One region of the Paenibacillus sp. FSL H8-0332 genome, then DNA from elsewhere that is predicted to be linked to it. Evidence: a T-box and tRNA genes for the amino acid it is inferred to sense, from the RefSeq annotation. Region 1 holds a T-box; the other holds one or more tRNA genes.
What was found. A T-box is a leader RNA that pairs with one kind of tRNA and senses whether it is charged. The one in region 1 lies ahead of argS (arginine--tRNA ligase), so its partner is inferred to be a tRNA-Arg.

Region 1 (3,398 bases):
CAGCTGTGCTGCCATCCGGCCCTGTTCGTAGACGGATATACCGGGGGCTCCGGCAAATTCGAGCAGCTGCTGGAGATCATCGACGAATGCCGCAGCTCCGGCAAGCGGATGCTGATCTTCTCGCAGTTCACGCAGATGCTCGGCATGATCGGGCGTGAGCTGGCGCTACTCGGGATTCCGCATTTCTATCTGGACGGACAGACCCCGGCCTCCCAGCGGGTTGAGCTGTGCAGCCGCTTCAATGAAGGCGAGCGCGACCTGTTCCTGATCTCGCTGAAGGCAGGCGGCACCGGCCTCAACCTGACCGGCGCTGACACGGTCATTCTCTATGACCTGTGGTGGAACCCTGCGGTTGAACAGCAGGCCGCCGACCGCGCCCACCGGATCGGGCAGAAAAAGATCGTCCAGGTCATCCGCCTGGTAGCCCAGGGTACGGTGGAGGATAAAATGTACGAGCTGCAGCAGAAAAAGAAAAACCTGATTGACGAGGTGATCCAGCCGGGGCAGGAGGCGTTGTCGAGCCTGAGCGAGCAGGATATCCGTGAGATCCTCTCCATCTGAGTTGAACAACCTGGTGTAGCCCCCCTCTGCTCTAGCAAATCTAAACAGGGACCTTCTGAGCGAGTAGCTCTGAAAGGTCCCTGTTTCATTTTACAACTGGCAAGTCCAGAATAATACCCTAACCCTCTACACGTCTGAGCTTAATTTCTCATGCGTCACTACACGGTGTGCATTCACCAGCTGGCCGGTTGATGTCTTGCCCCACACGGATATTCCGAGCTCATCTTCGTCTACTTCTCCAGTGATGAACACAAATTCATAGGCATTCAGATCGGCAAAAAAATCCCGGGTTACCACTTGATTCGAAGCAACCTCAATCACCTCACTGACATACAGCGTTCTGGTGGTGCCCAGCACATACCCTTGAATACTAATAGTAGCGCTGCCCGGGGCACTCCGCTTCACTATTCTTACCGTCACCGTCTGCGTAGGTCTGACTCCCGAAACGGCATTGTTCTCTATCGGTCCTGTTGATAAAATCGCCATCCTGTATCGTCCTCCCTTGAAGTTCTAGTGTCAAAGTACGATATATTCATATTCGGACTTTCCTATAACGGTGTGGACACAGGCCTGAGCCTAATCACCAATGACCGCAGGCACGCATATCCTTTGAATAAGGAAAGACTGCCCATGGGCCGCGCTTTCTGCAGACGAACGCCGAACGGAAGAAGGGACTCCCATGCCCCCTCCAGGAAAAGGAAAGAAGCCCGCCGCCAAAAAAACGCCGCCCAGCTCCAAAACCCAAACGCCAAAAGGGCTTGAATTTGCCGTAGCTGCCCTTCTGTTGACCGGCAAGCTGAAAGTAGACTCTATCCAGATGTACACGGACGCGTCGATGTTCGTCAGTCTGGTCGGCAAATATAAAACCTTAAGCGAGCTAAGCAGTGACAACGTCGATAAGCTGGTCAGCTTCCTCGATGACAACAGCAGCCTGACGCTGAACGAGATCATGACCGCTTTGAAAAAGAAAGCCGAAAACACCTGAACACATACGGAAGTGAAAGTGAGGGACGGGGCTGTGGACAGTTTTGACGGAGAAGGATTTGCCGGCGGACTCCTGCTGGTCATTGTAATTATGCTGCTGATTTACGGTTCAACGGACATCAAGAATCTGACAGGGGCGCCTGGTGATGTGTAATTCTTAACCGGAGGACTCCTGCTGCACGCTAATCTGCTCTTGCTTTCTTCCAGAAATTCGCTATACTGATACAAATCCATATTAAATCGATGACCGGGAGAGTAATGGTCTTATATCTAGTCCCCAGCGAGCCGGGAAAGTGGAAGCCGGTACAGATTAGAACCATGAAGCGCACCCGTGAGATGGACTTCTGAACCTTAGAGTAGGAAGTCCCGGCCGAGGACCGTTAACCTGTAAGGTGGTTGAACCGTCAGGCTCAGCAACGAGAGTGGTACCGCGAGCGCACAAGCCTCGTCTCTTAGGAGATGAAGGCTTTTTTTGTCGTTATTTTATTCAGGAGGTTGTTATTCATGCCAATGCTAAGTGAGCTTATCCAAGAAAGTCTGAAGCAGTCTGTTCACACAATCGCGTTAACCCTGGGCGTGCCCGCCATCGCAGAAGTAAATGTTGACCTGGAGCAGCCGGCGAGTGCTGACCACGGGGATTATTCCAGCAATATCGCCATGCAGCTCGCCCGCCCCTTGCGCAAAGCTCCACTGGCTATCGCCGGGCTGATCGTTGCCGAGCTCGAAGCTTCGGGCTCTGTTCACGGACTGGTGCTGAGAACCGAGGTGGCCGGGCCGGGGTTTATTAATATGTATCTGGATTGGGAGGCCTGGGCACGGGCGAAGGGGAATTTCGCGCTGCCTAAGGGTGCTGAGGGGTTGAAGGTGATTGTCGAGCATACTTCCGTCAACCCGAATAAAAGCCTGCACATCGGCCACCTGAGAAACTCCTGTATCGGGGATGCGCTGGTGAGAGTACTGCGGGCGACCGGCCATACCGTTGAGGTGCACAACTATGTGGATGATCTCGGCAATCAGCTGGCAGATACCGTAGCAGGTCTGCTGAATGTTCCGCTGGCGGGAGCCCATGTCCGGTTCGGGGACTATTGCTGGGACATCTATGCCGAGATTAACAAAACGTACGCGCAGCAGCCCGAGATGGTGCAGAAGCGGACCGAGATTCTTCATGCGCTGGAGGAGGGCCATGGCAATACCGCCTGGATTGGCAACCTCGTCGCCGGGCAGATCGTGAAAGAGCATGTAGAGGAGATGCGGGGGTTCGGCATTGACTACGATCTGCTGGTGTGGGAGAGCAGCATTCTGAAGGAGGGCTTCTGGTCCTCGGCATTCGAGCTGCTGTCGCAGACGGAGATTTTCGTGCAGGAGACGGAAGGCAAGCTGGCAGGCTGCTGGATTCTGAAGCAACCTGCTGACGACACCGCACCGGACACGCAGGAGGAGCATCAGAAGGATAAGGTGCTGGTGCGCTCGAACGGAATTCTGACCTATACCGCCAAGGACATTGCCTATCATCTGTGGAAGTTCGGACTGCTGGAGAAGGACTTCAGCTACAGCGAATTTCAGAGCGGACTGTGGACGACCGGCTTGAGCGGACAGGCTCTTCCTTTTGGACGGGCGGACCAGGTCGTGAACGTCATCGATTACCGGCAGGAATATCCGCAGCTGATGGTCAAGCAGGCGCTCAAGGCACTGGCATTCGGTGTGCAGGCAGACGCGCTGCATCATGTCAGCTATGGGGTGGTCTCGCTGAGTCCCGCTTCTGCGGCAGGGCTGGGCATTGATACCTCCAGCGGCAAAAGCTCCTACGCCATGTCCGGGCGCCAGGGAGTCGGCATTAAGGTAACCGAGCTCGT
Region 2 (3,398 bases), 170 kb from region 1:
GCTACCCTGGGGATAACAGGCTTATCTCCCCCAAGAGTCCACATCGACGGGGAGGTTTGGCACCTCGATGTCGGCTCATCGCATCCTGGGGCTGAAGTAGGTCCCAAGGGTTGGGCTGTTCGCCCATTAAAGCGGTACGCGAGCTGGGTTCAGAACGTCGTGAGACAGTTCGGTCCCTATCTGTCGTGGGCGCAGGAAATTTGAGAGGAGCTGTCCTTAGTACGAGAGGACCGGGATGGACGTACCGCTGGTGCATCAGTTGTTCCGCCAGGAGCATGGCTGAGTAGCTACGTACGGACGGGATAAGCGCTGAAAGCATCTAAGCGTGAAGCCCCCCTCAAGATGAGATTTCCCAGTATGTAAGACCCCTTGAAGACGACGAGGTAGATAGGTTGGAGGTGGAAGTGCAGCAATGCATGGAGCTGACCAATACTAATCGGTCGAGGGCTTATCCAAATTTCTAACACGCAGATTCATTTCGGATTCAGTTTTCAGGAATCAAATTCCTGAAAGATTTTAAGCTGCATGTCCTTTCTGAGGATTGATATTTTGCGGGAGTGATCTCACGGATGTCAACGCAGCGCAAAAATCATGTTTGGTGGCGATAGCGGAGGGGTTCCACACGTACCCATCCCGAACACGACCGTTAAGCCCTCCAGCGCCGATGGTACTTGGACCGAAGGGTCCTGGGAGAGTAGGACGTTGCCAAGCACTTAAGACCACTGTTGATTATCAACGGTGGTTTTTTGTTGTGCTATTGCTGATGTATTTCATAGAGATCGTGGGCAGACTGAGAAGTGAAAGAAGAGATGTCCGTCATTTCACCTTGTCTGCTTCCTCTGAGACCCTACACAGGAGACTGGGGAGCCGTGGTGAAGGCAGGACTCCTGGGCCGCCCAACAGATAGAGAGATGTCTTAGAGGGCTTAAGAGCGAGCTCTTCGCGTTTGATGTAGATACTGAACATATAATAGAATATTTCTATTTCTATTTCTATTGTATTATTCTATTTTATTTGATATAATACCTTTTGTTGTCGAAAGATTGTTCGTTCATCTGGCTCGTTGGTCAAGGGGTTAAGACACCTCCCTTTCACGGAGGTAACATGGGTTCGAATCCCATACGAGTCACCAACTTTTTTGTTTGATAAATTAATGGTTGTACATCTCGTAAAAATGTGTTATGATCATTAAGTTGCTTCTTCGATGGAGGCTTAGCTCAGCTGGGAGAGCATCTGCCTTACAAGCAGAGGGTCGGGGGTTCGAACCCCTCAGCCTCCACCATGCAGACTTTGCAAGCCAGAAGAGAATATTTTATAACTGACGCGGGGTGGAGCAGCCCGGTAGCTCGTCGGGCTCATAACCCGAAGGCCGCAGGTTCAAATCCTGCCCCCGCAATATTTGGAACCGTGGTGTAGTTGGCCTAACATGCCTGCCTGTCACGCAGGAGATCGCGGGTTCGAATCCCGTCGGTTCCGCCATTTTTATCAAAGCATTTGAATACATACCGTGTGCGGACGTGGCTCAGCGGTAGAGCATCGCCTTGCCAAGGCGAGGGTCGCGGGTTCGATTCCCGTCGTCCGCTCCATATTTTGCGCCCTTAGCTCAGCTGGATAGAGCGTTTGACTACGAATCAAAAGGCCGGGAGTTCGAATCTCTCAGGGCGCACCATTTTTAACTTCATAACATACTTTAATTGCTTCTCTATCTAAAATTTAATTATCCTTAGCGGATATATACGTATAATATGCCGGCGTGGCGGAATGGCAGACGCGCTCGACTCAAAATCGAGTGGGAAACCGTGGAGGTTCGAGTCCTCTCGCCGGTACTAAAAAAAGGCTTATGACATTGTACAATGTCATAAGCCTTTTTTATTGCACCGTAACTATAATAACTGATTGAGCCTGCTCACAGGCGCTTTCCCGTTTTGTACACGTTTTATATTATCTATAAAGAAATCGTATCTTTTTTTGTGGAATTTCCGGCCATCGGGCATTCCGGCGGTATGGGGAGTAAGGATCACATTACTCAGAGTGCGGAGCTCACTGTCTATAGGAAGCGGTTCGGATTCATACACATCCAGGCAGGCGCCGGAAAGTTCCCCAGTTTTTAAGGCATCTATCAAGTCTCTTTCGTTGACAATCCCCCCGCGGGCTGTATTGATAAAAAGGGCGGTATTCTTCATTTTTTTGAACACTTCTTGGTTGATCAGGTGCTCGGTCTGCTCAGTCAAGGGTACATGTACACTGACTATATCCGATGTACTTAGAAGAGTATCGAGATCCGTCATTGTCACCAAATCGTCAGCCTGTACCACTGTCTTTCTCGCAGAAGCCAGCACAGTCATATCAAAAACCCTGCAAAACGCAGCTACTTTTTTTCCGATAGCACCGAGCCCGATAATCCCAATGGTTTTGCCCTCTAATTCACTCCCTGTATACTCTAAGTCATGTTCATCCATCCTGGATTTCATGAAATGATCAAGAAACGGTATGTTTTTATAATAGGACAGCATTAGTGCCATTACGTGTTCGGCCACGGCATGTGCATTCACTCCTGCTGCATTGGCCACCCAAATGCCGAGCTGTGTACAGGCAGGGATATCGACATTATCATAACCTGCACCGGTCTGTACCAATTTTAATTTTTGGGCGGTAGCAAGCAGGCTAGGGTCCACTTTGATATGCTCAGGGATGAGGACCTGGCAATCTTCAATATGATGCAGCATTTCTTGTCCGGGCGGGACAATGACAACATTCCAGTTTTGCGGAAAATACCTTGTAATCTTTGATTGTGCGGTCTCGTTAAAATGACCAACGATGAGAATCTTCATGGTTAAACCACCTTTTCATAACCTGGACTATTTGACCCCTTGTCTGTGTTAATGATAATTTTAGACATAACGAATAATGTTGTAAAACGCAAATATTTTGAGAACTATATTAATATTTTCTATATATTGAGGTGGTATTCGATGTATTTTCCTGGGATTGAAGCGTTTCTAGCTATCGTACGGACGGGGAGTATCAGTAAAGCGGCCGAACTGCTGCACCTGTCACAAGCTACGGTAAGCTACCGGTTAAAGACGTTGGAGCAGGAAATGGGCGGCCTGTTGGTTGAGCGAAGAAAGGGGGCACCCAAAATCAGTCTGACTCCAAACGGGGAGAACCTTTTCAGCATTGCGGAAAGATGGGAGGCGCTCTGGAGGGAGACACAAATCTTAAAGGCTAACGGTTCGCAGTTAAGTCTGGCCATAAGCGCTGCGGAAAGTATAAGCCACTTTGTCTTGCCTCCGGTATATAGAATGCTAAATCAGCATACCCCGTCCATCCGGCTGCAGATTCGTACGCAGCATACTCAGGAGGCTTTTGATAGTATTGAGCGGCGTGAGATGGATGTG

Region 2: it encodes a tRNA-Arg, which carries the amino acid that the T-box ahead of argS (arginine--tRNA ligase) is inferred to sense. The anticodon was not compared.

The regions. Positions count from the first base shown of each region.
Region 1 is NZ_CP150145.1:5,714,299-5,717,696, forward strand. It holds gene NST43_RS24630 (SNF2 helicase associated domain-containing protein) at 1-561, shown strand, start outside; gene NST43_RS24635 (hypothetical protein) at 688-1,047, opposite strand; gene NST43_RS24640 (hypothetical protein) at 1,241-1,546, shown strand; T-box leader at 1,780-2,001, shown strand; gene argS (arginine--tRNA ligase) at 2,056-3,398, shown strand, end outside.
Region 2 is NZ_CP150145.1:5,546,942-5,550,339, reverse strand. It holds rRNA gene NST43_RS23950 (23S ribosomal RNA) at 1-456, shown strand, start outside; rRNA gene rrf (5S ribosomal RNA) at 595-711, shown strand; tRNA gene NST43_RS23940 (tRNA-Glu) at 1,058-1,132, shown strand; tRNA gene NST43_RS23935 (tRNA-Val) at 1,207-1,282, shown strand; tRNA gene NST43_RS23930 (tRNA-Met) at 1,323-1,396, shown strand; tRNA gene NST43_RS23925 (tRNA-Asp) at 1,402-1,479, shown strand; tRNA gene NST43_RS23920 (tRNA-Gly) at 1,512-1,586, shown strand; tRNA gene NST43_RS23915 (tRNA-Arg) at 1,593-1,669, shown strand; tRNA gene NST43_RS23910 (tRNA-Leu) at 1,748-1,826, shown strand; gene NST43_RS23905 (NAD(P)-dependent oxidoreductase) at 1,884-2,831, opposite strand; gene NST43_RS23900 (LysR family transcriptional regulator) at 2,973-3,398, shown strand, end outside.